3 regions of the Pseudoalteromonas sp. MB47 genome follow, and region 3 is predicted to be linked to each of the others. Evidence: predicted binding sites of a transcription regulator. Region 3 holds the regulator's gene; each other region holds the start of a gene.
What was found. The regulator sigma-54, encoded in region 3, starts transcription at its own class of promoters, with help from an activator protein. The targets are predictions, from matches to a motif close to GTTGGCACGNNNNTNGNNT.
Positions count from the first base shown of each region.

Region 1: dps (DNA starvation/stationary phase protection protein Dps) is a predicted target of sigma-54. The motif match lies at 5,951-5,969, and genes of this name have one in related genera.
Region 2: IMPJCBKJ_RS16200 (BON domain-containing protein) is a predicted target of sigma-54. The motif match lies at 7,174-7,192, and genes of this name have one in related genera.

Region 1 is NZ_VFBD01000008.1:341,710-351,878, reverse strand. Features, by position in the region: gene IMPJCBKJ_RS05620 (DUF2470 domain-containing protein) at 1-646, opposite strand, end outside; gene IMPJCBKJ_RS05615 (heme ABC transporter ATP-binding protein) at 643-1,431, opposite strand; gene IMPJCBKJ_RS05610 (iron ABC transporter permease) at 1,424-2,482, opposite strand; gene IMPJCBKJ_RS05605 (ABC transporter substrate-binding protein) at 2,479-3,288, opposite strand; gene IMPJCBKJ_RS05600 (GGDEF domain-containing protein) at 3,470-4,243, shown strand; gene corA (magnesium/cobalt transporter CorA) at 4,330-5,286, shown strand; gene dps (DNA starvation/stationary phase protection protein Dps) at 5,365-5,883, opposite strand; gene IMPJCBKJ_RS05585 (CBS domain-containing protein) at 6,111-6,530, opposite strand; gene IMPJCBKJ_RS05580 (hypothetical protein) at 6,697-7,161, opposite strand; gene IMPJCBKJ_RS05575 (hypothetical protein) at 7,173-7,865, opposite strand; gene IMPJCBKJ_RS05570 (RNA polymerase sigma factor) at 7,862-8,353, opposite strand; gene IMPJCBKJ_RS05565 (S8 family serine peptidase) at 8,524-9,810, shown strand; gene IMPJCBKJ_RS05560 (surface lipoprotein assembly modifier) at 9,807-10,169, opposite strand, start outside.
Region 2 is NZ_VFBD01000028.1:14,856-25,024, forward strand. Features, by position in the region: gene mutT (8-oxo-dGTP diphosphatase MutT) at 1-398, shown strand, start outside; gene IMPJCBKJ_RS16175 (M13-type metalloendopeptidase) at 882-2,954, shown strand; gene yjgA (ribosome biogenesis factor YjgA) at 3,384-3,905, opposite strand; gene pmbA (metalloprotease PmbA) at 4,043-5,380, shown strand; gene IMPJCBKJ_RS16190 (VOC family protein) at 5,512-5,928, shown strand; gene IMPJCBKJ_RS16195 (LiaF domain-containing protein) at 6,238-6,897, opposite strand; gene IMPJCBKJ_RS16200 (BON domain-containing protein) at 7,228-7,794, shown strand; gene IMPJCBKJ_RS16205 (YqaE/Pmp3 family membrane protein) at 7,852-8,010, shown strand; gene IMPJCBKJ_RS16210 (hypothetical protein) at 8,265-8,474, shown strand; gene IMPJCBKJ_RS16215 (methyl-accepting chemotaxis protein) at 8,459-10,169, opposite strand, start outside.
Region 3 is NZ_VFBD01000011.1:95,246-105,414, reverse strand. Features, by position in the region: gene mgtE (magnesium transporter) at 1-953, opposite strand, end outside; gene IMPJCBKJ_RS07310 (HPr family phosphocarrier protein) at 1,165-1,437, opposite strand; gene rapZ (RNase adapter RapZ) at 1,451-2,296, opposite strand; gene ptsN (PTS IIA-like nitrogen regulatory protein PtsN) at 2,297-2,749, opposite strand; gene hpf (ribosome hibernation promoting factor) at 2,753-3,040, opposite strand; gene IMPJCBKJ_RS07290 (RNA polymerase factor sigma-54) at 3,067-4,563, opposite strand; gene lptB (LPS export ABC transporter ATP-binding protein) at 4,670-5,395, opposite strand; gene lptA (lipopolysaccharide transport periplasmic protein LptA) at 5,392-5,913, opposite strand; gene lptC (LPS export ABC transporter periplasmic protein LptC) at 5,903-6,457, opposite strand; gene kdsC (3-deoxy-manno-octulosonate-8-phosphatase KdsC) at 6,454-7,005, opposite strand; gene IMPJCBKJ_RS07265 (KpsF/GutQ family sugar-phosphate isomerase) at 7,009-7,980, opposite strand; gene IMPJCBKJ_RS07260 (calcium/sodium antiporter) at 7,984-8,952, opposite strand; gene IMPJCBKJ_RS07255 (ATP-binding cassette domain-containing protein) at 9,201-10,019, shown strand; gene mlaE (lipid asymmetry maintenance ABC transporter permease subunit MlaE) at 10,012-10,169, shown strand, end outside.

The DNA of each region.
Region 1 (10,169 bases), on a different contig from region 3:
TAAAAGGGATGTAGTAGTTCTTATTATGGCTTCTGATGTAGCAGCCTTGCGGTAGCAAACCATTCATAACGGGTGCTGTGTCGTCAACGTGGTAGTGATGGTTTAGAATTAAGGACATTGCATCTTTGTGGTCTTCGTTCATATGATTGATCATATGCAGCTCTTGGTTGTCATCCCATGCTTTTTCTGATGTAAGCCATTCATCTTTTTCAATCCAAAAAATCTTGCCAAAGCCGCCTATATAGCGAATGCGAACAGGGTCTAATTGCCATAAGTTAAAGTCATGAGCGCTACGATAAGAGTCAGCTTCTGGGTATAAAGCAATATATTTGTTGAGTAATACTTCAGCATGTTCTGCTGGAACTAATGAGCCATCACCCACGATGGTTACTCGACCATGTTCGTTTTGATCGCCTGTTTGCGCTGCATCAAATATTGTTAGACTCATGCGCTTGTCGTGAACTAGGTTTTTAGTGTGTTGAGCAATATCGCTGATAAAAAAATACAGTTTTCCTTGCTCATCACACATGTAAGGAGTTACAGAGCCAAATGGATAGCCGCGTAAATTATATGAAAGGGTAGACATTACTCCGCTATTTTTTTTGTATACCAATTGCTTGGCGTCGTTGACGGCTTGTGTTCTCATGAAAACTCCTGACGTTGAGAATAAATCATTGGGGCGTCATGCAGTGGATGTGACTTAACATACAAAGGCATGGCGTAAATGTGTTTTAAATTATGTTCAGTGAGGACATCTGATGTTCTGCCAGACGCCAAAATGTGTTTTTGATGCAACATAATAATGTCGCTGGTATAAAGACTTGCTAAATTTAAGTCGTGGATTGCAATAATGGCGGCATTGCCTTGCTCAACAAACTTGTTAACACAACCCAATAAAGCATGCTGGTGGCGCATATCGAGCGCTGAAGTTGGCTCATCTAATAACATGAGCTTCGGCTGAGCATCATCACTAAATGCATCGAGTTGCGCTAAACAACGTGCCATACTCACTCGTTGTAACTCGCCGCCCGATAAAGCCGTGGCACGACGATCTCTCAAGTGTCCCAGCTCCATAAAATCAATGTATTGAGCTACTTTTTTAGCACAGTGCTGCGTTGTTTCTTTGTAAGGGTAGCGCCCCATTGCAACAAGCTCTTGCACTGTGAATGCAAAACCTAGCTGCTGAGACTGCATAACAACGGCACGTTGATGGGCCAGTTTAGCTTGGCTAAATTTTGCTAAGGGGTGGTTGTGGAGCAGTATTTCACCTTGATAAGGATGACTTCCGGCTAGAGTGTGGAGCAAGGTCGATTTTCCAGCTCCATTTTCACCAATTAAGCCCACACATTGACCTGCTTTAATCTCACCAGTTAAATCTTGCAAGATGGCTTTTTCGCCGTAATTAACACTTAAGTTATTAAAACTAAGCAATTGCGCCTCCTTGCTTACTTTTTAAAATAAGGTAGATAAACAAAGGCGCACCAAGTAGGGCGGTGATTATCCCAATAGGAAGTTCTGCTGGCATGACTAATGTGCGTGCGAGCCAATCAGAGAGTAATAAAACGATAATGCCAAGCAACATACACAAAGGCATCATAACCCGTAAATGGGGACCCACCATAAGCCTTGCAATATGCGGAACAACCAAACCAACAAACCCGATTAAGCCTGTCATTGCGACACTTGCTCCCACACCTAATGCAACTAAAATAATGATTTGAAATTTAAGAGTCTGCGTGTTTATTCCTAAATACTGAGCTTGTGATTCACCTAGCAGCAAACAATTCATAGGTTCTTTTAAATACCACAGGCCAATTGCACTGATAAGTAACAGTGGTAATGCTTGATTTAAATTAGTCCACGTAGCACCGCCAAGTGAGCCCATAGTCCAATAGTTTATTAACCTCAGCGCACTGTCATCAGCATAAAAACTTAATAACCCTATTAATGCAAAGGCAAGAGCGTTTACTGCTACACCGACCAAAATCAAGGTCGTCACATTAACTTGACCGGCCTGTTTAGCGATAAGGTAAACAAAAAGCGTGACAGCCAATGCACCTAAAAATGCGGCATAAGGTAAATATTTATCGGCTTGAAAATCAAATTTCGCACCCAGTGCGATAAATGCCACTGCAATAACTGCAGCGCCTGAACTAATACCAATAATAGATGGGTCGGCAAGTGGATTACGGCACAGGGCTTGAGTTGCCGTGCCAGTTTGAGCCAGCACTAAACCAATCATTACTGCTAACATAAAACGTGGTAAACGAATTTGCGTAACAACATTAATTTGTAACGGGTCAAACTGTGTAAAGTGCTCTGGCGCAAGCCAAGCAATAGCTAAACGCCAGTCCCAGCCGGCGGGGCCAAAACCAATACTTAGTAAAGATAAGGCGGCAATACTCAGAACGCAAAGGACTATCCATTTATTAGGAAAAAGCCTTGTTCTTAGCTCTATTGGTAAAGTAATTGAACCGTTCATAGCTTATTGCGATATTCACTAACTTGCTCAATGGCAATCGCTATTCTTGGTGTTAACCCCAATGATAATAAACTATCCATAACCAGTAACTTACAGTTTTGTGCTGCTTTTAATAAAGATAAAGCGGGCAGCTTACAAAATGCATCTTTACCACCTAATGAGTAAACGACATGAGCAGGTGCAATAATAAAATCGGGTTGCTCTACGGCAAGGATCTCTCTATTTAATGGTTTAAAGCCTGAGTGAGTCTGCGCTAAGTTTTTAATTCCAGTATATTCAAACAACATTTGCGGCACGGTATCAGTACCGGCAGCAACTAAGCCTCTATCATTGGCCGATAATAGAAAAAGTGCTTTTTTACCAGTAAGCGAAGATTTTTCAGGTAAGCTATTTTGGATTTTTTGATTTAAAGCACGTGCTTGCTCTTGCGCACCTAATTCATTACCTAAATTAGTAATTAAGCTATTTAGCTCACTGATAGAGTCTGGCTTAGGGTAGGTTTTTAACGTTACACCAGTCGAACTGATTTGTTTCAATACTTCAGGTCTGCCAGTTCCTTCAAGTGCAAAAAGTGCCGTTGGGCGTAAAGAAAGTACACCTTCCGCAGCAAGATCGCGGTAATACCCAACCTGAGGTAACTCTGTGGCCGCTTTTGGATACATACTCGATTGATCAACACCTACTAGCTCTTGCTGCTGACCTAACGCGAATATAATTTCTGTTAATGTTCCTCCGGCACTCACTATTCGTTGCTCAGCGAAGACTGAGCTTGAAAGCAGTAATAACATGACGCTTAAGTATTTCATATTTGCACTCACTTGAATGATAGTAGCCCTATTATAATTAATTAAATGCAAATGAAAATAGTTATCACAATCAATATGTGTTTAAGGGTGTAACTTCGTAGTTCAACTCTTTGTGCTAGTCTTGTTGGATTAAATTTAGATTATACTCGATCATCTATTACTTTGAGGGCGGGAGGCTTGCATGAGGCGTTTTTATGAAACAGAACGAACTTTAATGGATTATCGAGAAAGAGAAAAAAGCCGTTGGCTTAGGATGCTTTTTATTACTGTAATTAGTATTGCAATTTCTTTACTGATTACTTTCTTGATTCTTCTTGCTACAGGGACAGAAATGATGCCTATCATTTTTATTATAGCGACAATTGCTCCTGCAGTTACTGCACCAATCGTTTCATGGTCTATTAGTGGTTTGATGATTAAAGTTCAAAAATTAGAGGAAACACATCGAAAACTAGCAATGTATGATCATTTAACAGGATTGCTATCTCGTCGAGAGTTTCTAGCTCAAGGGAATGAACTATTGCAAATGTGTCAAAGTAATAATCAACCAGTTGTATTTGCTTATTTAGACTTAGATCACTTCAAAAAAATTAATGATACATACGGTCATGCTGCTGGAGATGAGGTATTGGTAAGTTTTGCAAACCTAGTCAAGAAAACTTTAAGGCAAGAGGATTTACTAGGTCGTTTAGGGGGCGAAGAGTTTGCTCTAATTTTGGTAAACACGCGAGTGGTAGAGGCAAAACAGAAGCTAGAATTGCTCCGTAAATCTGTCGCAAAGATGACAATTAATTACGCTGAGCAACCGCTAAAGATTACAGTTAGTTTAGGGGTAGCTGATTGGGACCGTCCTCATGAAGAAAACTTAATATCGTTAATGAAAAGAGCTGATAATGCACTGTATAGTGCTAAATCATCTGGGCGAAACCAGCTTGCATTTGCCAAGCTATTTTAATGGCTTGCTCCATAAAAACACTGATATATTGTTTGTCTTTGAAACATCTAAATTCTTTAAATAATTTTATTTTTTAAGTAGGGCGCATGTTACGATTTTTTTCTATAGACCAAGGTGTGATCACAGAAACAGAGCCAGCTGCTGATATGCCTCTTGCAACCGCTATTAAGAATGCCCATTGGATTGATACTATAAATCCGACTGAAGAAGAACGACAAGCGCTGGCAAGCACCCTTAATATCACCTTACCCGGCGCTGATGATGTTGAAGAAATCGAGGCCTCTTCCCGTTGCTTTATCGACCATGAAGGCTTGCATGTGCATGCGCTTTTCATGTCACCAAACGAAGGGCGCTTTAATACGGTAACCGTAGCTTGTTTGTTACAAGACAACTGTTTGCTGACAATCCGCGATGATGAACTAGCCGATTTTCGTCTATTACGACTACGTGCTCGGAAAGGGCAAGTGGCGTGTGATAATCCAAAGCAACTTTTGGTGACTTTATTTGACCAAAAAGTCGAAAACCACGCTGATATGCTTGAAGACATGCATCATCAGTTAGAAAAACTCAGTGCCTATGTACTTGAAGAGGATGACTCTGACTTAGAAGAAGCCGTTAGCCGAATTTCTCGCCTTGAAGATAATAACGGTAAGGTGCGTTTATGTTTGATGGATACGCGCCGGAATATTTCGTTTTTACTGCGCCACCTAGGAGCGCCGACAGAAGACCGCGAATCACTACGTGAAATTGTACTCGATATTGATACCCTTATGTCTCACTGTACATTTTTGTTTGATAAGGTGAATTTCTTAATGGACTCGACTCAGGGTTTTATTAACATCGAACAAAACCAAATTATCAAAACCTTCTCTATCGCCTCAGTGGTGTTTTTACCTCCAACCGTTGTCGCCAGTATTTATGGGATGAATTTTAACAGTATGCCTGAACTGCAATGGGCATGGGGTTACCCGTTTGCAATTGGCATTATGTTGCTGTCTGGCTTTGCACCTTACTTGTTCTTTAAACATAAAGGTTGGTTGTAACAAAGCATAAAAAAGCCCAGCAAATGCTGGGCAAGGGGTCTTCGGATAGACCTAGGGGGTTTAACCTTTAAATGGGGTTTAACCTTTCAATTCGCCGGTAGACGATTCGATATGTGCACGAACAAACCATTGGAATTGTTCTAAATCAGCCAGTTGGCCAGTGATCATATCTTCAGAAACTGGGTCTAGCTCACCAAGCTTATCGATAGCTGCACGGTGGTCTTTATTAACACCGTTATACACTTTATCAAGCGCTGTTAGGTGGTCAGTAACTAAGCCTTTACCAATTGAATAATCTTGCCAAGTACGGCGTTCTACAATTGATTGAGGTGTGCCAACAGGTACGCCGCCCATGGTTGCAATACGCTCTGCAATCGTGTCAGTCATCTCTTGCACTGCGCTTACTTGTGGGTCTAACATTTCGTGTACACCAATAAAATTAGGACCAACAACATTCCAATGAATGTGCTTTAAAGTGAGGTGTAAATCGATTAAAGCGACCATGCGTTGGTCTAGAATAGCAATCGTGTCCGCTGCAGCTTGGTCTTTAACACCCGGTGCTGTAAATTCTGCGATTTTTGATGATGAATTACTCATTACTCCTCCGAGATTATCTGTAAATTTCCTTTCGCTTTTAATCTAAAAAGCATGTGTAATTACATAGAAGCAAGCGTTGTGCCTAATAATTTTTAAATTATAAGAATCTGAATTTAAAAGATTAATTTTATTTAAGTCTTGAGTGAGGGTGATACTAGCTAAGAAGAAGTATGAAAACTCTGCACACCTTCTGTAAAAAATTCAGTGTGCAGATACAAAGTTACGATTTAAGAAAGTAAAGCCGCCGCTAAACGAACAAAATCAGATGAGGTTAGAATGCCCACTAGGTTGTTATCTTTATCAACCACAGGCATGCAGCCATGACGGTTTTCAACAAAAAACTTAGCAACTTCGTGTAGCGGTTGCTCTGGCGAGATACTGGTAAAATCGGTAGCCATAATATCAACCACTTTAGTTTGCTTTTCCTTGCGTTCGAGGGCGCTGGCATTGTAATTAGCCATGATATTCATTACCTGAGCAATCATGATTTTTTGCGTTAACATGCCAACCAAACCACCGTGCTCATTGATCACGGGGATATGACGAACATTTTTCTCTTTCATTAGATTATGAGCATCATGCAGGGTATTTTGCGCGCTAATAGCAAATGGGTCTGGCGTCATTAAATCACTAACTAGGTGTGTCATGGCTACATCCTTACAATTAATCAAGTTGCGGTAAGTTTAGCGCTTATCTAGTTAATTTCACTTAAGTGAGATCAAAGTATTAGTGATTAACGGTGTAATTACTTATGCAGTTCAGCAGTAGGTAAAAAGATGTAATGAGGATAATTTTTACCTTTAAATATTAATTTTATGAATTATTAGCTTGTTCAATTAGCGTATAAGCATCATGCGCTTTTTCACTTGGTTTTATGCCTTTTCCTAAAATGATTGTTAATTGTATGACGATTGTGCGCTCTAATAACGTTGACTCATGCAGTGCTGGCGAAGTTTGACTTGTGCAGGTTAATAAACCGCAGTGTGCTCTTTGCTCAAAACGTGGTTTGTTAGTGGGCTTGGCGCGTTCAACATCAACTGCCTGCTCGGCAACGAGAAACCAGTCATAACCGTTGTCTATCGTAATGTTGGCGGCTTGCAGCATACTTTGCTCAAGCGCTGAGCGCTTTGAACCGTGACGAGTCTCGTATCTAAGGATATATTGATTATCCGCAAGCTGCTTAGTTGTTAGGCCAGGTATACTTTTATCGGTCGAATGTTGGCTGCTGGTGCAGCCAATTAATACAATGGCAATATAAGCTAATAATACGTGTTTCATGATTGTCTCGCTTATTGCCAATGGTTAGTTAGTGCTTGTTGTTCGGCGTTACGATCTAACGGTTGGCCTTGAATGTGCTCGTCGATGTAACTATCAAGCGCAGGTGTTTTACTTGCTAAGCGATAGCTTTGGCTTGAAATTGCGCGTTGCTCGCTCGATGAATGAAGCTGCCAAATTCCTTGTTGTTTACAAGCAATATGTGTTTGCTGGGTAGTTTTAGAATACAGCGTGTATTGGCGGCAAAAATCGCCATTAGTATTAACAAAGCTAAGCTGTGCAGTTAGGCTTCTGTTTGTATCTAATAGTGTGTTGTCGCCACTCAGTTGTTGATCTAATGCGTTGGCAATGGGTTGTTCCAAACCTTGTTGTTGAACAAAGCTAGCAATAGCGACTGTAAAAAGCACCGCAATACTTGCTGCAACGGCCATTTGTTTGCGACCAGCTAGTTTAATTTGCTGCCATTTGGATAGCGAAACGACATTCTCTTTATTATGTTGCTCGATTGTTTGTGCAAGTTCATCAGACAAGGGCATTGCATCAATCTGTGCTGCGTGTTGTTTAACTAGCATGTCAACTTCAGATAGTTCAGCTAGGCGTAAAGCGAGTTGCTCATCTTCAGCAATTGCATTACGTATTGCGTCCATTTCGTTTGCTGGTAATTCATTGTCTAAAAAAGCACTGAGTGTTTGGTCATCAATCTTCATGCGTTTTCCTTAGTGAAATCAGGCTTAATTAATTGATAAAGTGCAGCTCTGGCTCGTGACAATTTACTCATCACGGTGCCAACAGGTATCTCGAGGGTGTGTGCAACATCTTTGTAAGCCATACCTTGCACTGCTACGAGGGATACAATAGCGCGCTGTTCATCTGGCAAGCTTGTTAAAGCGTTATTTACTCGTTGTAAAGTCTCTTGGGTAGCGAAACTCTCTTGTTCATCGTCACAGACGGGTTCTTGAAGTTCAGTATTTTGAACTGCCTTTAAGCGCACTTTTTGCGAGCGGTATTCGTCGATCCAAACATTGCGACAGATCTTGAAAGCCCATTTTAGTGGTTCAATATCATCGGGCATGCCTTTTTGTAAAAGTTTCTCGATGGTCATTTGTACAATATCATCGGCATCTGCTTGATTGCCGGTAAGCGAAAATGCAAAACGTCGCAGCGCTGGTAATAAACTGGTTACTGTATTTGTCATAGTTTCCCTTATTGGTTAGGGCAAGGGCCGATTAATGAAATAACTCATCAATGATTCAGCCAACTCACACTACTATAACGAGCAAGAAAAAGTTTTATTCCCAATAAATGCAATTTTTCTTTCACTGAAACGTTATAGTAGTACCTAACTAAATGAGAAGTCACTGTAACATGAAATTGAAATCAGTCATTTTAAGTAGTTTGCTGTTTACTTCAAATACGCTATCAGCTGCGATTATCAAGCCAATAAATGGTGTGATAGAACAGGTAGATCCTGTTATTAATCAATTTGAACCGCGCATAACCAGCCAAGTAGAAAGCATACGCAAACATGAGTTAATCGACGACGCAACAGCCATTGTGACCTCGCTACCCAAAAGGCTAGAGATACTTAATCAGTTGCAGGCTCCTGCATTTGTTGAAGTCGATGTTGAGCATGGTTTTCGTGCAGTTGAAAGGCAATGGATAATGCTGGCGAATGAACAGCATCAAGAAAAACTGTTGCAAATTGGCGCGCAAATTATCGTCACTAAACAATACACGTCATTGGGTTTGTCATTAGTGCGGTTTGTTGTCCCGACCAATTACGATTCAAAAGCGCATTTGCAACGTTTACTTTCACTCGATGATGCAGCGTTACTGGACAGAAATCATATTTATCAAGCGCAAAATGGTTCTCAACAAGATGCGTCTACAAAAAAGCTTACAGCAATGTGTGACTGGTCTGTAAAAATTGGCATGATTGATAGTGCGATTGATACGACTCATCCGGGATTTAGTAACACACAGATAAAAATGCAGTCATTTCTTGCAAATGACTTAGTTTCACCCGATTTGCACGGCACTGCGGTTGCTGGCGTTTTGGTAGGTAAGTATGAGCAGCTCATGCCGTTATTAACTGAGGCAACATTATACAGCGCGGCGGTGTTTTATCAGCAGTCTGATTTATCACAAGGGGCGACATTAGCTGCAATAGTTGAAGCACTTGATTGGTTGGTTGCTAACGAGGTGCCTGTTATCAATATGAGTTTTACTGGGCCCGACAACGCTATTTTAGCGGCAGCAATCAATGCTACAGCGGCTAAACAAGTAACTTTAGTGGCGGCTGCAGGCAATGAAGGACCTGCTGCGCTGCCACTTTATCCTGCGGCATACCAACATGTCATTGCTGTCACGGCACTAGATAGCCAAAACCGAATTTATCGCTGGTCAAACAAAGGTGATTATATTGATTTTGCGGCATTAGGCGTCAATGTCATGACGTTAAAAGCTGGGGGGGAGCTTGGTCGGGAATCTGGAACCTCTATTGCCGCGCCGCGTATTTCAGCGGCGGCTGCATGCTTAGCGGCAAAGCCAAATGCTTCTCCTAAAAACATTTACCAGGCGTTACAGCAACAAGCGAATGATTTAGGTGAAGTAGGCAAAGATGCGGTGTTTGGACATGGCGTAATCGATTAAAAGCTGGCTTTTAATGACAGCGAAGCAATGCTTTGGGTATAGGTGTTTGTCGCCAGCTTAGATTGATAATCGCCGTACTCTGCTTCAGTAACAATTTGCAAAGAGTCAAAAACAGAAAGCTGCCAAAATGCACTAACTACACTGCGACTTTCATCCCGAGATGGCTCGCTTTGTGTAAGTGGTTGGTTGATAACTTCTTGGTAGTTTTTATCTTGATAGCGCCAGCTTAATCCTGCTTTATTGCTTATATCAAACGCTTTAAAACGATGAGTGATGCCCGTATTTAAGCCCCAACTTTTAAAGTTAAATTGCTCTGAATCAGCATTTTCTCTATCTAAACTAGCGCCTAAAAGCAGCAT
Region 2 (10,169 bases), on a different contig from region 3:
CTAAAAAAGTAGTGCATGTTGCAGTTGGTGTTATTTATAAAGATCAGCAATTATTTATTTGTAAACGCCCAGACGACAAACACCAAGGCGGCTTATGGGAATTCCCAGGCGGTAAAGTAGAGCAGGGCGAAAGCGTATTTACTGCGCTACAGCGCGAGCTATTAGAAGAAGTAAACCTAACCGTAAATGGCAGTGAAGAGCTAATGGTTATCGAACATGACTACGGCGATAAGTGCGTACGCTTAGATGTGCACATTGTTGATGATTTCACAGGCACAGCCCATGGCGCAGAAGGCCAACAAGGAAAATGGGTCGCACTAAACGAGCTTGATGATTACAGCTTCCCAGCCGCCAATGTTGAGATCATCGAAAAGATAAAACAGAAGTACGAGCAGTAACAGCCGTCAGCTTTCAGCTGTCAGTTTCTGGCCGAGCGGCATTGTTTGCGGGTTCTTTATTAATTTGCAGACTTGGTGCTGAATGTAAGACCCGCCAAGCAAGCGTGACGCCTACGATTGATGTAGGCGTGAAATTTATTTCGCGCGAAAATAATTGCACAAAGAGAAGAGAATGAGAAAAAAGAGGAAGTGATAATAATGTTTTTTATTTCCTCTTAAGCGAAGCGCCTCTTACCCTCTTTGTGAATCATAGAAACATTGCGCGATGTAAAATCGCGCCTACAATGCAACCACTAACCACTTAACCTCCCACTCTCATCGCTCAAAAATGCGGCTTATCTTGTTTTGATAAGAATTGTTACATATTCGGTTTTGTTGTTTTGCTCGAGAGGTTTATTATGGAAACAGCGAAAAACTAACTGTTGGTATGGTTTACTCGTTTTTCGATAAATACTTTATAAATTAAATTGGTACGGGAACCTCATGAAAAAAGTAACACTTACCGCGGCAAGTATTGCACTTGCGCTCGGTCTTGTTGGTTGTGGTGAAAAAGAACAAGAAACTAAAGCACCAGCAACTGCGACCGTCACTGAAGCAAAAGCACCTTTAAACTCTGGCATTGAACTGGTGAACATGGACAAATCTGTTCGCGCACAAGATGATTTTTATTATCACGTAAACGGCGAATGGTTAGAGAAAACTGAAATTCCAGGTGATAAATCAAACTACGGCTCATTCACTCAGCTTTACGATAATTCGCAAAAAGCGATGAAAGAAGTATTAGAAAAAGCAGCGGCTAATAAAGACGTTAAGCCAGGCTCTGATGAAGCTAAATTAGCTGCATTCTACAACAGCTACATGGACGAAGCAGGTCGTGAAGCGGCAGGTATCAAGCCATTAACACCAGTGCTAGAAAGCGTTGATGCAGTGAAGAACAAGTCAGATCTTGTTGCTTTAATGGCTGAACTTCGCATTAAAGGTGGTAGTTTACCGTTTGGTTGGTACGTAAACAACGACGCGAAAAACTCTAGCGAAAACGCGATGTATGTTTATCAGTCTGGTTTAGGTTTACCAGATCGCGACTACTACTTAAAAGATGAAGAAAAATTCACAAAAATTCGTGAAGCTTACCAAGCATACGTAACAGCAATCTTAAGCAAGGCCGGTGTTGCTGATGCAGAATCTGCGGCTAAAGCAATTATTGCTCTTGAAACAAGCATTGCCGATGCACAGTGGAGCCGTGTAGAAAGCCGTGATGCGACTAAATCTTACAATAAGATGAGCATTGCAGATGCAAACAAACTTACAGGCGACTTTGACTTTGCAGCTTACCTTGATGCATCAGGTATCAAAATTGATGATGTAATCATTCGCCAACCTAGCTACCTAGAAAAATTTGCTGGTATCTACAACGATACAGACTTAGCAACGTGGCAGAACTACCTTAAGTTCCACTTTGTTAGCAACTATGCTCACCTATTAGATAAAGAGCTAGTAGACCTTAACTTTGATTTCTACAGCACAACACTTCGCGGTGTTACAGAGCAATCTCCACTTTGGAAAAAAGCGGTTGATGCATCAAACGGTGTACTAGGTGAAATTCTAGGTAAAGTATACGTTAAAGAAAACTTCCCGCCTGAAGCGAAAGCGCGCATGGAAGAGTTAGTAGATAACGTAATCAAAGGTTATGCAGTTGCGATTGAAAACCTTGAGTGGATGAGCCCTGAAACAAAAATTGCGGCTAAAGAAAAGCTTGATAAGTTCACACCAAAAATCGGTTACCCAGATAAATGGAAAGATTACTCAGCACTTGAAGTTAAAGGTGATGACTTAGTAGGTAACTACATTCGCCACAGCGAGTGGGAATATGCAGACATGACTGCAAAACTAGGTAAGCCAGTTGACCGTTCTGAGTGGCACATGACACCACAAACAGTAAACGCTTACTACAACCCAGTGAACAACGAAATCGTATTCCCAGCGGCTATCTTACAACCGCCATTCTTCAACCTAGAAGCTGATGACGCTGTTAACTACGGTGCAATCGGTGCGGTAATCGGCCACGAATTGGGTCACGGCTTTGATGACCAAGGTGCGAAGTACGATGGTGACGGTAACTTACGTAACTGGTGGAGCGAATCAGACCTTAAACAGTTTGAAGAGCGCACAGGTCAGCTAGTTGCTCAATATAACGAGTACAAACCATTTGAAGATGCAAGCGTTAATGGTCAGCTTACATTAGGTGAAAACATTGGCGACTTAGGCGGCTTAACAGTTGCTTATACGGCATACCAGTTATCACTTGGTGATGAAAAAGCGCCAATCATTGATGGTTACACAGGTGATCAGCGTTTCTTCATGGGTTGGTCGCAAATTTGGCGTCGTAAATACCGTGACGAAGAGTTACGTAACCGCCTAATGACAGACCCTCATTCACCAAGCCATTACCGTGTAATCGGTATTCTTTCAAATATGCCAGAATTCTATCAGGCATTTGATGTGAAAGAAGGTGACAAAATGTATATCAAACCAGAAGATCGCGTAAAAATCTGGTAATTGATTATCGATTTTAAAAAAGGCTCTGAGTGAACGCTCAGAGCCTTTTTTGTTTTAGGAGCTTTCAGCTTTCAGCCGACATTTGATGTAGACGTGAAATTTAGTGAGCCATCAGCTTTCAGCCGTCAGTTTTGAGCCGAATTGTGTTGTTTGTTGGTCAGGCATAGGTTGATGGAATGGCGTTGCATATAAGACGCGCCAAGCAAGCGTGACGCCTACGGTTTGATGTAGGCGTGAAATTTATTTCGCGCGATAGTTGAGTATTGTGTGACGTTTAAAACGCGCCAAGCAAGCGTGACGCCTACGGTGTTGTAGGCGTGAAATTTATTTCGCGCGATGGTTGAGTATTGTGTGGTGTTTAAGAAGCGCCAAGCAAGCGTGACGCCTACGGTTTGATGTAGGCGTGAAATTTATTTCGCGCGAAGGAAATTAAACCATAATCGCATCTTTTAGATACTGGAATAACTCTTTGTAATTCTTTGCTGGTTTTTCTGCTTTTACTTCTTTTGCGGCGCTGCGCACTAATTGGCGCATTTTTTGGCGCTCAAGAGACGGGTATTGATCAATTGTTGAATTGATCAGGTCGTCACCTTGTTTAATTAAATCATCACGCAGGGTTTCGATTTTGTTCATCAAAACATCGGCTTGATTGTTTTTATTAAGCATGATGTCGATCATCGCTTGAATTTCATCAACGTTTTCTGTGGTACGTAAAACTTTTGCGATGTAGTTTAAGTTACGACGGTAAGCATCGCTCTTGTCACTTACTTTATCAGAAACAACAAGGGCTTCTTTTAAATCGTGATTAAGCGGTAAACGATCGCGTTGCTTTTTCGGCATTTTTGCAATTTCAGCACCCAGACCATGATATTGCATGGCTTCACGTTTTAATTCGCTTTTTGATACGTAAATAATTTCTTCTTCGATAAGTGGCTTTTTCTTCTTCGCCATAAGGATGCTCATTCAGTAAACTTAACTATTCGCTATTATACGCCATTTAGTTAATGATTAATATTAGCTGATGCAGGTCTCGCAGTGTGTTAGCATTCGTTACACTATAAAAAATATCAGAACCTAGGACACACAAGATGAAAGATCCTATTTATCAACACATTTCTGAAGTGAAAGACGCAGTAAGCGAAGTACTGGAGCATGCAAAAAAATTGGGTGCAACAGCAGCAGAAGCGGCGATGTCGAGCACGTCAGGTTTGTCTGTCAGTACGCGCATGGGCGAAGTTGAAACAATAGAGTTTAACCAAGACGGTGGCTTAGGTATCAGTGTTTATGTGGGTAATAACAAAGGGTCTGCTTCAACGGCTGACTTAAACCCAAAAACATTACGTACAGTGGTCGAAAAAGCCATTGATATTGCAAAGTTCACCTCTGACGACCCATTTAATGGTATCGCTGATAAAGAGTTACTTGAATTTGCACCGCAAGATTTAGATTTATACCACCCGTGGGAAGTTAGCCCAGAGCAAGGTGTTGAGTTTTGTCATCAAGCAGAACAAGCTGCGCTAAATGCCGATGAGCGCATTGTAAATTCAGACGGTGCGAGTTTTTCTTCTCACCAAGGTTTACGTGTTTATGGTAACAGCCATGGCATGATTGCAGGTTACCCACGTACGCGTCATAGCATTAGTACGATGGTGATTGGTAAAGAAGGCGAGCAAATGCAGCGCGACTCAGCTTATACCATCGCACGTCATAAAGATGATTTAAATGACGCTGCAAAAGTAGGCCTCGAAGCGGCAACCGAAACCTTGGCTAAGCTTAACAGCCAAAAGCTCGGTACCATGAAAGTGCCAGTGATCTTTAGAGCAGATATTGCTAACTCATTATTCGGCCATTTAGTGTCGGCGATTGGTGGCGGTGCGCTTTATCGTAAGTCGAGCTTCTTGCTTGATAGCTTAGGTACAAAAGTATTTAGCGATTGTGTGAATATCTCTGAGCGCCCTCATTTATTAAAAGGTTTAGCATCTTCACCGTTTGATGCTGAAGGTTTAAAAACTGTAGACCGTGAAATTATTCAAGGCGGTGAGCTGCAAACTTACCTATTAGCAAGCTACGCGGCACGTAAACTGTCGATGGCACCAACGGGTCATGCTGGTGGTATTCATAACTGGCTAGTTGAACAAACCCATGCCGATTTAAAAGCGCTATTAAAAACCATGGGCACAGGCTTATTAGTAACTGAACTTATGGGCCAAGGTGTGAACACTGTCACTGGTGATTACTCACGTGGTGCAGCAGGTTTTTGGGTTGAGAATGGTGAAATCCAATACCCAGTAAGTGAAATCACGATTGCTGGTAACTTAAAAGATATGTTTAAGGCCGTTGTGGGCTTAGGTGGCGACATCGAGCGTCGTGGTGGTATTCAAACAGGCTCTGTATTGATTGAACAAATGCAGGTTGCTGGTAGTTAATTCATAAATAACTACTCAATTTTTTAAAGCCTCACTTTAGTGGGGCTTTTTTATTTGAAAAAAGTGCTTTACCTAAACTTAACTTGAGGTTTTATCTTGGTGGCAGTTTAAAAATAAAAAGGAAAACTACCATGTATTTAGAACACGTAAACCTTGTTGTAAGTAATGTTGATGCCATGCTGCACTTTTATAAAGCGGCATTCCCGCACTGGCGTGTGCGTAGCCAAGGCGATAGCAAATGGTCGGGCAAACCGCGCAAGTGGCTGCACTTTGGTGATGATTACCAATATCTTGCATTAAGCGATAACGGTGAAGCTGAAAACCGTGATTTAGCAGGCCACCAAGTAGGCCTTGCTCATTTTGCCTATGTGACAAACGATATTAATGCGGTAATTGAACGTCTGGTTTCAGCCGGATATGAAATTGATAAACACGGCCCAGAAAACCCTTACCGCAAAAATGTATATTTCATCGACCCTGCAGGTTTTGAAGTTGAGTTTGTAGAGTATTTTAGTGATATTCCAAGTGAAAGGAATAATGACTTGTGAAGGAGCTGTCAGCTTTCAGCTTTCAGTTTTGAGCCGAATTGCGTTGTTTGTAGGTCTGGCATTGATTGATGAAATGGCGTTGTATGCAAGACGCGCCAAGCAAGCGTGACGCCTACGGTGTAGGGTCGCTTTAACGCCGAACAGCTTTACTTTATTCACGGCTAAAGCCGTTCCCACGTTTGATGTAGGCGTGAAATTTATTTCGCGCGCATTCTTGTAGGTCGTGCTTTAGCGCGTCATTGATGAAACGTATGTAATATCTTGTCGCCATAAATGACGACTTACATTGCATAACCGCACCTCACAACTTTACTGCATCTTATTCATCTCTTTCCAACTGGCTTTTAGGCTGTTGGCGAAGCTGATGAACTTTTCTTTCATGGTACGTTTAACTGAAATCTCGACTGAGCCTAGCCATACATTACCTTCAATAGTGATAGTTGGGCCTTGGCCTTTGTTTAAGGCGACAGATTTGTTTTCTACGCTGCCAATCACACTAAATAATTTAGATACCACATTTACATGTTCTGGCACGTAGATTTCATCGTTACCTAAAATACAGTTAACGTAAATGGTGACATGCTGATGTTGGAAAATCGCTTCGCTAAAGTCGAGTTCGATTGAGCCTAGGCAGTTTGTGATGTGAATTTCTTTTGGTACTACCCATTGGCCGCTGCGCTCATTTGAGCCCAGAATACTGCGTAGCTGCAGGCTTTCGTTGTCGATGCTGTGGCTGTAGTGAGGTTTAAATTGCGCATGCTTTTGCGATTTGTAGTCAATATCCGCTTTCAGATCTAAATCAGCAACAAGCTCAACCAGTACTTCGTTGCTGGTGGCTTCCATTGCCTGATCTAGGCGGCGTTCAAATGCTTCGGCTGAAATAACAGCATGACTGTAGTTATAAATGAGTTGATCAATGACTTCTTCTCTTACTTGATCGATTGGGCGGTCTTCAAGTTTAACGGCCATGGTAGTTCCCTGTTGTGATTTTAAAGGTGATTCTTTAGTTATTAATTACAAAGCAAAGCTTAGGCCAGATTTTATTTCTATATAAATCATGAGGTTGTCTTTTTAGACGAATAAGCAATTTCGTTAAATTAACCACAGATTAATAAAATCAGCAACTAAATGGTTATTTTTGCAACATTGTGAACATCTTACCGAGCAGCTTGTAAATCTTTACCGAAATGAATATAAATCACCGCTGAATAGGTTTTTAACCTGCTGAAATTTAAAGAATAAATAGTTGGCATCATAGTCGCATTACTTAAACTGTCTTTAATCAAAAGGAGAAAGATTATGAACACTTTTAACAAATCTATGATTGCGGCTTTAGTAATTGGTGCAACTAGCATGTCAGCTCAGGCAAGCAGCTGGGAAAATGAAAGTAAAGATGCTTGGATTGATGGTAAGGCAGAAACTGTGCTTCTTATGAACACAAACCTTAACAACTTTGACATCAACACTGATGTAACGAATGGCAAGGTTGTACTTACAGGTAAAGTTGATAGCGAATTAGATAAAGAGCTTGCTGAAGAGTTAGTTCTTAGCCTAGACGGTGTTAGCTCTGTTGATAACAAACTAACGGTTGTTAAAAACATGAAAGCTAAGCACATGAAATCAGACAAAGCTGATTCTGCAGAAAGCGACTTAACCGATGCAAAAATCAGTACTGTAATCACCACACGTTATTTATTTAACTCAGAAGTAGGTGGTACAGATATCGATGTTGATACCGACAACGGTGTAGTAACACTAAAAGGTACTGTTGAGTCTGATGCAGAAAAGCAACTAGCGGTAAGCATTGCTGAAAACGCTGAAGATGTTCGCAAAGTAATCGATGAATTAACGATTGTTGCTGAATAATAGCAAGCCCTATATAGCCCAGCTTTTGCTGGGCTTATCTTTTTCAAGGAGTGAGTCATGGATTTAATACGTATTATTTTATCGGTTTTAATTCCACCTCTCGGCGTATTTTTACAGGTAGGTTTAGGTGCGCAGTTCTGGATTAATATTCTTTTAACTCTATTAGGGTATATTCCAGGTTTGATTCATGCTGTGTATATCATCGCTAAGCGATAATCACCGCATTAATCTACAAGGATGGGTAATGGAGCACAGCAAGGAAGGGCTGTAGGAGTAACGGACGATAAAGCGCAAGGAGTTTACAGTATGGATAATGTAACTAAGCACAAAGGACAACAAGGAAGTAACAAAGCGTTATGGAGTAGCGCACAATGGCAACGCTTTATGGATAAGGTGAATGGAGATGACAGCAAGGATTAAGCTTAGGCTTGGAGCCCAAACGGATGAAGCTAGCGTAAGGAGGAGACTATATGGAACAAGTACAAACGCAATCAAAACAAGGATTGACCAATAATGGAGTTGCTTTATGGAACAAGCAACAGTGGCACGAATTTATGGAACACGCGAAAGCGGTTGCGCCACGATTAACAGGGAAGGCTGACGATAAAAACCCGATGTCATCTTCAGGTGACATCGGGTTTTTAACTACTTCAGCAATTTATCTTTATAACTTAAATTGATTTACTGTCTTATTGAGAGACTCTGCTAACTCATTCAAATCACGTGCTTCATCCGCCAATTCATGGGCATGATCTGCAGTGCTATTCACTAAGTGATTAATCGCTGCCAAGCTATTGTTAATATCTTCTGCAACCACAGTTTGCTGCTCTGTCGAAGTCGCAATTTGATGACTTTGATCTTGTACATTTGTCACAGATTGCGCGATATCTTGCAATGCTTGCAATACAATTTGTGTTTGCTCAACTGAGCCTTCAGCACGCTCTTGACCTTGCTGCATCATGGTTGATGCTTGTTGGGCAATTTGCTGTAAACGGCTGATCATATTGCGAATATCATCTGTTGACTCTTGCGTTCTGCTTGCTAGTGAACGAACCTCATCAGCAACAACTGCGAAACCTCGGCCTTGCTCACCTGCACGGGCTGCTTCTATCGCTGCGTTAAGTGCCAGTAAGTTAGTTTGCTCAGCGATTGAGTTGATAACATCAACCACCGCGCCGATATTGCCACTTTCTTGTTCAAGACCCGCAACGACTTTAGACGCTTCACCAATGTGACTTGCAAGAGCGGTCATGACTGACTGAGCTTGAGTTGAGCGCTTAGTGCCATCTGCGGTAATGGTTTGCACTTCTTCAGCTGCATTATTGGTATGTTGCGCGTTACGTGAAATTTCGAGAACAGTTGAGGCCATTTCGGTTACTGCCGCACTTACGCTATCAACTTGTTGCTTTTCTTGCTGAATTTCATCATTGGTTTTTTGCGATACGGTTTTCAATTGGGCTGCGGCTTGGCTTAATTGCTCAGCTTGTGCTGCAGTATTCAGCATCATTGCACGTAATTTATCGATGAAAGTATTCATGTGATGAGCAAGCTGTCCTACTTCATCCTGACTTTTTATCTCGATTTTTTGTGTTAGATCGCCATCACCTGATGCGATATCACGCATGATGTAAGTGAGTTTAGTCAGCGGCTTGGTGATCATTTGCGTGGCCCAGAAGATCATCGCAATAATAATCGCAAGAATGATGATCACGGATGTTGTGGTTGTCATCACCGCATCATTTACTGGCTCATCAATCATACTGGTCGGAATTAAAATACCCACATACCAATCAAGGTAAGGGCTTTCTAATTCAAGGCGATTGTATACAACGTAATATTGCTCGCCTTTGAATGTGACAAAGCTGCTACCCTCTTTTTGGCTTTTCATCGCGCGGTTTAATTCGCTAAAGCCCGAGGTGTCGTTAAATTGCTTTTCGAGGGCATCTAAGCCTTCTTTGCCATTAGGTCCTTCGTCTGTGATAGATAGTTTATGTCCAGTTCGTTTTGAAAAGTGCACTACTTTCTGGTTGCTGTCGAGTAAAAAGCCAAAGCCTTGGCCATCAAATCGAATAGCTTCAACCATGTCGTTGATATTATTAAGCTGTAAATCAACACCACCAAAACCAACAAGCTTGTTTTGTTTATAAACTGGCTGTTGTACAACTGCAGAGGCGATACCTGTGGTTAAATCAACAGAAATAGGGCCAACATACAATTTATTAATTTTTAATGCATCTTGCCACCAACCACGTTTGTAGGCGTAATATGGTTGGCCATTATAAGTGGCGGTACGCTCGTTTTCTTTGAAGTACTCACCTGTGGTCGCAGAAGCAAAGAAGGCTGATAAAATGTTATCATCGTTACCACTAATACGA
Region 3 (10,169 bases):
ATAGGTAAGATTGCTAAGGTGTTTTCGAAAAAGCTTGCCACAATTGCTGCTAGCAATGCGGTTAATAAGTTAACCCCAAGCCAAATAGAGCGACGCTGCGAGCTTTTGAGTACTGGCGCAAAGGTATCTTCTTCGTCGTCAAGACCAGCAAGGCTTAGCATGCTGTGTTCAGCATCTTCACGGATTACGTCAACGATATCATCGATGGTAATACGACCAAGCAAGTGAGCGTTATCATCTACAACAGGGGCTGAAATCCAGTTGTGACGCTCGAACAGTTGCGCTACATCACTTTCATCCATAGAGATTAGGATTGACTCACAGTCTTCATCCATTAAATCACGAACAACTTTATCAGAAGGACTTGTCAGTAGCGTGGTTAACGAAAGCGCCCCTAAAAAGCAGTTATGTTTATCAACTACATATAAATCATCGGTACCCTCTGGTAACTCACCTCGTAAGCGTAAATAGCGTAAAACTACATCTAGGGTAACATCTGGACGAATGGTTACCGTATCGCTGTTCATCAGGGCTCCGGCTGAGCGCTCTTGATAAGAAAGCGCTTGAGTTGCCCTTTCTCTATCTTGCGAGTCCATCGCGCTAACAACGTCTTGATATACGGTATCAGGAAGACTACGTAAAACCTCACCTAAGTCATCGTCGTCCATATCTTCTGTAGCAGCAGCAATGTGCTCAGGCTCCATCTGGGCAATAATGCCAAGACGTACATCTTCAGAGAGTTCCTCTAGAACATCACCACGGACATCTGGGTCAACCAGCTGCCAAAGCATACGACGAATTTTATGGGGAGAAGACTCAAGTAAAAGGGCTGTATCACAAGGTGCCGTTTTGGCTAACATGCCGCGCACTTGAACAAATTGACCACTATTGAGTGACTTGGTCACTTGTTTGAGTTGTTGTAGTGGGTAATCTTGTTCAAAGGCTTCTGGCATTGGCGTCCTTACAACTGAAAAAAGTTTAAATAGGCTATGCAAATACAGCATAGTTGCTTTGTAGTGTATTTGCAGAGATATCGTCGCACTGCGATAAATTTATTAAGAGTTTTGTAATTTAGAAAAGCGAGCGATATAAAAGTAGGATATTTAAAGGGAATTTTAAATATCCGAAGTAAGTTTACCGTAAACCTTGAAGTCTTAGCAAATGCTATTCTTGCTCGTGAAAGCGTTGCGCAATTAATTCGCCGATTGCCGTTAATGCAGCGTCAGCGTCAGGACCTTCGCATACAACACGAACCTCTTTTCCTTGACTACTTTCAAGGAGCATTAACGCTAACACGCTGTCGCCTTCAGCTTCTTTCTCATCTTGAAAAAGTGTAATTTTGGCATCAAATTGCAGTGCTAGTTGCGCTAAAACAGTCGCAGCGCGAGCATGTAAGCCAAGTTTGTTTTGAATTAAAAAGGTATCTTCAGCGTGCATTGTTGGTGCCTAGTTAGATATCTTGTTCGCGGTGGCGAATTTTTACATTAGCATGAGTTTTAGAAAAGCTTTCACCAATTGTTTGCGCTAAGTAAACAGAACGGTGTTGGCCTCCTGTACAACCAATTGCAATGGTTAGGTAACTGCGGTTATTGCGCTCTAGATGTGGCAACCAAGTCTGTACAAAGGTTTGAATCTGCCAAGTGAACTTTTGCACTATGCTGTGGCTAGCTAAATAATCCCTGACAGGCTGATCGAGACCGGTTAGTGGCTTCAAATCAGGCTCCCAGTGTGGGTTCGGTAAAAAGCGTGCATCAAAAACGTAGTCAGCTTCTTTTGGAATACCATGCTTAAAACCAAACGACATAAACGTAATAATCAGTTTTTTATCTTTCTTACCTAAAATCTTTTCACGAATTGATTCTGCTAACTGATGAACACTCAAATCAGTGGTATCAATCATAAAGTCAGCGCGGGTGATCAGCACATCAAGCAGGATTTTTTCTTGTTTAATGGCAAGATCAAGCGGTAAAGAATCAATCGATAATGGATGCAAACGGCGAGTTTCAGAAAAGCGCTTAATTAGGGTTTGATCATCACTATCTAGGTAGAATAGTGTTGGGTTTGCAAAACCTGGCAGGTACTCAAGAATATCATTAAACTCTTGCTGCTCTTTCGGTAAGTTACGTACGTCGATACTGACGGCAATTTTGTCATAATTATCAGAAACACTTCGCACGAGCGAAGGCAGTAGGTTGACAGGAATATTATCAACACAATAGTAGCCTAAGTCTTCAAGAACTCGTAAAGCGACCGATTTGCCCGAGCCTGAGCGACCGCTGATAATTATTAATTCCATTTATGCCTCTGATGCAATTACTTGAAATAGTTGCTGATCGCTTGTAGCACTTCGCAACTGTTTACAAAAATCTTTATCTTTAAGTCTATCAGCAATTGTTGACAAGGTCTTCAAGTGCAACTGGCAATCGCCATCTGGTACGATGAGTGCGACAAAAATATCAACGGGACGATTGTCTATCGCATCAAAATTGATGGGAGATTCACTGACAATAATAAATGCATGAGGTTCATCAGCACCACTCATTCGACCGTGGGGAATAGCTATTCCTCGGCCGATACCTGTACTACCTAACTTTTCCCTGTTCAGAAAAGCATCTAGGATATCTTGTTGAGATAAATGAGGAAACTGCTGGTGAGCTAACTCGCTAATATACTCAAGAATTCTTTTTTTGCTATTAAAAAGGACCGCAGCTTTGCTGCAGTCCTGATTAGTAAGTGAACTAAGTTTCATAATTTAATGTCGAGCTAATTTCTCTTTATGCTTAATGACTTGGCGATCAAGTTTATCGATCAATGAGTCAATTGCTGCGTACATATCTTGATGTTCTGTAGAAGCGAACAACTCGCCTCCGTTTACATGTAAAGTTGCTTCTGCTTTTTGGCTTAATTTTTCTACATCTAAAATGACATGAACATTATTAATATGATCAAAATGCCTTTCTAGTTTTGCGAACTTAGTGTTTACATAGTCTCTTAATGAATCAGTGACTTCTACGTGACGACCAGTTAAATTTAGTTGCATAAGCATTTTCCTTCTATGTAAAACGTCTAAATCAGACTTTTACGCTGATTAGACGGAGGTATTGCTAGAGACTCACGATATTTTGCAATTGTACGTCTAGCTACTTTAATTCCTTGCTCAGCCAATATATCTGCAATTTTGCTATCACTCAATGGTTTAACCGAGTTTTCTGCAGCAACTAACTTCTTGATTAAAGCGCGAATTGCTGTAGAAGAACACTCACCACCATTTTCGGTGCTGACATGGCTTGAGAAGAAATATTTCAACTCAAAAATTCCCCTTGGGGTATGCATATATTTTTGTGTTGTAACCCGAGAAATCGTCGATTCATGCATTTCGACCATTTCAGCGACATCGTTTAGCACCATTGGCTTCATTGCCTCTGGGCCATGTTCAAAGAAAGCTTGCTGTTGTTGCACGATACAGTTGGTCACTTTTAGTAAAGTATCGTTACGGCTTTCTAAGCTCTTAATAAACCACTTTGCTTCTTGTAAGTGAGAACGAATAAATTGGCTGTCGCTACTTGATTTAACAGAGCGAGACATCGCTGCATATTGGCTATTCACTCTAATTTTTGGCATACAATCTGGGTTTAACTCGACTACCCAGCGGCCTTTCACTTTTTTCACTGATACATCGGGTATGACGTACTCAGATTCTTCGCGTACTATGCTATCCGCAGGCTTAGGATTTAAGCTGTGAATGAGCGTCATCACTTCTTTAAGCTCGTTTTCTTTAAGCTTAGTCTTTTTCATTAAAGTGCGATAGTCGCGACTTGCTAATAATTCGATATGCTCAGATAAAACCATTTTAGTTTCAGCTAAATATGGCGTATTGGCATCGAATTGACGAAGTTGTATACACAGGCACTCTTGTAAACTTCGCGCGCCGATACCAACTGGATCGAATAACTGTATTCTTTTTAAGACAGCTTCAACTTCATCGAGTTCGATTTCTTCTTCATCATTATTTTGATTAAAGCTTTCGACAATATCTTCGCAGCTAACCGTTAAAATACCTGAGTCATCGATAGCTTCAACGATGGCAACGGCAATCGCTTCATCGGTAGGACTAAATGGTGTGAGCTGTAGTTGCCACATTAAATATTCTTGCAGTGTTTCTGTTGAAGCACCTTGGTAAATAGACTCGTCTTCAGGCATTGGCCCAGACGATGTTGATGGGGCGGCACTCATGTACTCATCCCACGTAACATCCATAGCTAAGTCATCGCTAACCGTATCCTTACTCAGAGCATCACTGCTTTCTTGCTCGAATTCGCTAGGTGCTTCGTCGGCAGACGCGCTGACTTGTACATCGTCAGACTCCGCTTTTTGCTCATTCTTACCGATGCTTTCTTCGTTGTAATCCGCTTCTTCCACTTCAAGCAGAGGATTACTATCAAGCGCTTCTTGAATTTCTTGCTGGAGATCCAATGTACTGAGCTGCAACAAGCGAATGGCTTGTTGCAGTTGTGGAGTCATTGTAAGTTGCTGGCCCATGCGCAGCTGTAATGATTGCCTCATGTATCCCTAACAATCCTTTTTAAGTTATCGGTAACGGTGAGGACACTGTTATCGATTTATTGTCATTGTATAAGTCTAGCAGATGCTCTAGTCGGTGGCGTAATGGTTACAGCCTGAATTGCTCGCCTAGATAAACATCACGTACAGTTTGGTCAGCTAATACGTGCTCAGGTGTGCCTGATGCAATTAGCTCCCCATGAGAAACAATGTAGGCTTTTTCACAAACATCAAGGGTTTCTCGAACATTATGGTCAGTAATAAGTACACCAATACCACGATTTTTTAGGTGCTCAATAATTTTCTTTATATCTAACACCGAAATAGGATCAACACCAGCAAAAGGCTCATCTAAAAGGATAAATTTAGGATTAGCGGCTAATGCACGTGCAATTTCAACGCGGCGTCGTTCACCACCTGACAGTGCCATACCTTGGCTATCGCGAATATGTTGAATGCTAAATTCATCTAATAAGTTGTTAAGAGTCTCTTCGCGCGTTGTTTTGTTAAGATCTTTGCGGGTCTCTAATATGGCCATCAAGTTTTGGTAAACTGTTAATTTTCGAAAAATAGACGACTCTTGTGGTAGATAACCAATACCTAAGCGCGCACGGCTGTGCATTGGCAAAAGCGTGATATCGTTATCATCGATGCTTATTTTTCCTTTGTCGCTTGGTACGAGGCCTACAATCATATAGAAGGTGGTGGTTTTACCTGCACCATTTGGCCCTAACAAGCCAACAATACTGCCCGCTTCAACTTCAAGACCGACATTTTTAACCACTTGGCGGCCTTTGTAGCTTTTAGCTAAAAGCTCTGCTTTTAATGTGCTCATGGTTGGCCTTTATCGTCTTTTTTATTTTCTACAGGCACTAAAATAGTGTGTACACGATCTGTTGAGTTTTCGTCTTTTTCTGCGCTGATCAGCTGTTGAGCCATATCATAGGTAATGCTTTTTGCCGTTACTTTTTGACCCGCTTGAGTGACTTCAGCTTCGCCATTGAGTGTTAAGAAGCGTTTCGCAACATCATAACGAACTTCTTCGGCGCTGGCGCTCATCACGGTACCATCAGCTTGCTTTTCTTCGAAGTAAGCTGGTTTGCCTGTAGCGATAATTAATTCGACTGTACCTTCGGTGTCACCGCCATGTGCCTCAAGTCGCTCTGCTGTAATGCGACGATCACCATGCACGATCTCTACGTTACCTTCGAATATGCCAACGCCATCTTTTAGTTTACCGACTTGGCGATCTGAGCTAATGCTAATTTGAGCGCCTGTTTGCTCGGCAGCTGCGCCCGAAAAGGCAATCAATAAGCTTGGGATCAGGAGTAATTTCTTCAGTTTATTGGTCATAGTATATGGTTCGTGTATGGTTAGTTAACTCAACAATTTCGGCTTTTAAATCGGCTTTTAAGCCTTTACCGGTAATTTTTAAATTCGGTCCTGTTAGTGTTACAGGTTGCTTTGAAAACATCGTCATTTTATCAATGTCGACATTAATATTTTCTGCTTTTATGTCTTCGATCATACCGTTATGGGTTAAGTTTTTAGCAACTACATCCCCTTCAAAAATCAGCTGATCATTTTCGTATAAAGTAGCTTCTTTGGCTCTTACTTGCCAAACTTGCTGATCGCTATAAATAGTAAAAATAGGTTGTTCAAAAAAGGTAAACCCTAATTGTTGATACAACTCCATTTTTGCAGCTGCCACTTTATGACTAATTTTACCTTGCTCGTCATAAGCTGTTTGCTTTAGAGCAACGGCAGTGTAATCAGGTGTTGCGATGATCTCGTCTTCACTAGTTATTGTATCAGTTGACTGGTTAAAGTACGGGTACCATAACCACACCATGCAACAGACAAAAACAATACTCAGTAAAATACGGGCTATATTCATGCGCTGGTTCCATCGCTAGTTAACGGCTTGCCGTTTTCTAACATCAGTAAATCAGTTAATTCACGCACGGCTCCAAAGCCACCCGGTAATAATGTGGTGTAATGAGCCAGCTTCTTGATAAGCGGGTGTGCATCGTTTACTGCGACAGCAAAGCCAACTTTTTCCATAACTGGTAAGTCTGGACCATCATCACCAATATAGGCAATCTGTTCATCTGTCAGCCCCAGTTTATCCTTTAACTCTTGATAAGCAATCAGCTTATCTTCTTGTCCCTGATAAATGTGCTGAACTGTTAGGCTAGTCATTCGCTGCTGAACTATTTGTGAATGGCGGCCAGTAATCACTGCCACTTCAAAGCCACTATTAATGAGTGCTTTAATACCAAAACCATCTTTAGTATTGAATGCTTTAAGCTCTTCGCCATTATTACCCAAATAAATTCGACCATCAGAAAAAACACCATCAATATCACAGATTAATAGTTTTATTTTTTGAGCACGCTGACTCACATCAGGGCTCAGGGGCTGGTATAGTTCGGCGAATGTCATTGCTTAGAGAACTCCTGCTTTTAATAAGTCTTGCATATTAAGGGCACCAATTGGTGTGTTGCTTTGATCCACCACAATTAAACCATTAATACGTTTATGCTCCATAATATTTAAAGCTTCAGCCGCAAGCATGTCAGGGCGAGCCGTTGTGCATGAACGGGTCATCACTTGGCTAATTGCCGTGCTATGGATATCGATGCGCTGTTCTAAAATACGGCGTAAGTCACCATCAGTGAATAACCCGGCTAACTTTTCATCTGCACCAATCACTGCGGTCATACCAAGGCCCTTGGCTGACATTTCAATCAATGCATCTTTGATGCTTTGGGTTTCGCTAACGATTGGCGTTGCGTCGCCTGCGTGCATCACATCATCTAATGTAAGTAATAAACGTTTACCTAAGCTGCCACCAGGGTGCGAAAGTGCAAAATCGTCGGCAGTGAAACCACGGGTTTCTAGTAGCGCAACCGCCATTGCATCGCCCATAACCAAGGTTGCAGTGGTGCTTGCCGTTGGGGCAAGGCCTAACGGACACGCTTCTTGGCTAACTTTGATGCACACATGAACATCAGACAGTTTTGCCATTGTTGAGTCTGGGTTGCCTGTTAATGAAATCATTTTTGCGCCAATGCGCTTGATAACAGGGATAATACTGAGTACTTCGCTGGTCTCACCTGAATTTGAAATACACATCACCACATCGTCGCGGGTGATCATGCCTAAATCACCGTGGCTAGCTTCGCCAGGATGAACAAAAAATGCCGGAGTGCCAGTACTTGCAAGGGTTGCTGCAATTTTATTACCTACATGGCCAGACTTGCCCATACCAATCACAATAATACGACCTGTACATTGGAACATTAATTGGCAAGCATTATCGAAATCTTGATTTATATATTGCTCAATTTCTTGTAAAGCTTGTGCTTCAATTTCGAGTACGCGCTTACCCTGCGCGATAAAGCTAGGTTGTGTCATTAATTATCCTACTTGGCTGAAAATATAGCCCTGATATGCAATAAATGCGACTAACAAGAAGCCACCTTCTACTCTATTGATACGACGAGCACCTTTAAAGTTCAATGACATGGCAATCAATACAACGGTTGCTGCAATCATGATAAGTGCATCGCGGTTTGCCGCAGAAGGGTCAATAATTGAAGGGTTGATAATACCCGCAAGAGGTAATACGGCGAGTAAATTGAAAATATTTGAGCCAACGATATTACCAAGTGCTAAGTCGTCTTCGTTTTTTAAAACCCCTGCAATACAAGCCGCTAGCTCTGGTAAGCTGGTACCAATAGCAATTATGGTTAAGCCGATAACAAGGTCAGATAGACCAAAATATTTTGCGATATCAACGGCTGATTCAACTAAAAAGTGTGAACTGACTGGTAATAAAATCATGCCGATGATTAACCAAAATATGGCTGATTTAGTGCTGACATCGTTCGGAACGTCTTCACACGCTTCGCTGACGAATGGGTCATCTTGATTTTTAGCACGCAGAGACACAATAACTAAGCCACCAATGAACACCGCAAAGGCAATCATCAAGGCAATGCCTTCAGCGAACGAAAAATAGTTATCTGAGAACACATACCAAGCGGCTACTGAGATTAACAGTACCAGCGGCATTTCGCGTTTAAGTGTCATTGAAGATACTGAAAGGGGGCGCAGTAAAGCTGTGACACCAAGTACAAGTAAGATGTTAGTAATGTTAGAGCCGACCGCATTTCCTACCGCAGTATCTGTTTTATCAGCAAGTGCTGCCGATGCAGATACCATCATTTCAGGGGCTGATGAGCCCATAGCAACAACAGTTAAACCAATGATTAGGGTGGGGATCCCCATATTTTTTGCCAGTGCAGCCGCCCCATAAACAAACCGATCGGCACTCCAAACGAGTGCAGCAAAGCCAATAATTAAAATGACAAAAGAAGTCACCATTGCGATACGCCAACATTACTTATACAGATGACTGCAAATAGTAACAAAAGCGAACCTGAAAGTATAAGTAAAAGAATGGGCTGGCAAGCATAAAGCGTGCTTGGTAAGGAAACTAAATTTCAGGTGTCGTTAAGCTCTTTACAGCTAGCTTTAGAATTTATTGATAGAAAATATTACAAAATTTTACGATTTGTTTTTTCCATCTTGACTAAAAAACCCTTAAAATGGCAAAACTAGTGAAAAACGTTATGGAGAGCGACTTGTCGCAATCAATAGTAGAAATCAAGGATGTAACCTTTTCACGGGGCGATAGAATCATATATAAAAATATGAGTTTTAACATTCCGAAAGGCAAGATTACCGCTATCATGGGACCGAGCGGCATTGGTAAAACCACCATGTTACGCTTAATTGGCGGTCAGCTGAAGCCTGACTCTGGTGACATTTTATTTGAAGGCAAAAGCATTCCTAGCATGACTCGCAAGGAACTTTACGCCGCCCGTACCAAAATGAGCATGCTGTTCCAAAGCGGCGCTTTATTTACCGATATGTCAGTGTTTGACAATATCGCCTTTCCTTTGCGCGAACATACTCAGCTTAGCGAAGATTTAATCCGCCTTGTTGTTTTAATGAAATTACAAGCTGTTGGCCTGCGTGGTGCACAAGATTTAATGCCGTCTGAGCTTTCAGGTGGTATGGCTCGTCGTGCTGCTTTAGCGCGTTCAATTGCCCTTGATCCAGAACTTATCATGTATGATGAGCCTTTTGCTGGTCAAGATCCTATTTCCATGGGTGTGCTTGTTAAACTTATTAAGTCATTGAATGAGGTGTTAGGTTTGTCATCACTGATCGTAACTCATGATGTAACAGAAGTTATGAGTATTGCCGACCACGTGATCATCATTGCTGATCAAGGAGTGATAGGCGAAGGGTCACCTGAGCAAATGCAAAACCATGAATCTGAGCTTGTGCAACAGTTCTTAAATGGTTTATCGGATGGCCCTGTGCCATTCCATTTCCCAGCTCCTGCGTATGATGATGAATTACTAGGAGTGCATAATGCTTGATCTATTCCAGAAGTTAGGTCACAAAACGCTAGGGCGCTTTGCCGCGCTTGGTCGTTCTACTCAAATGCTGTTTGGTGCACTCGTTAATGTGCCAAACTTTAAAAAAGGCACACCTTTACTTGTTCGCCAATTATATATGGTGGGCTCGCA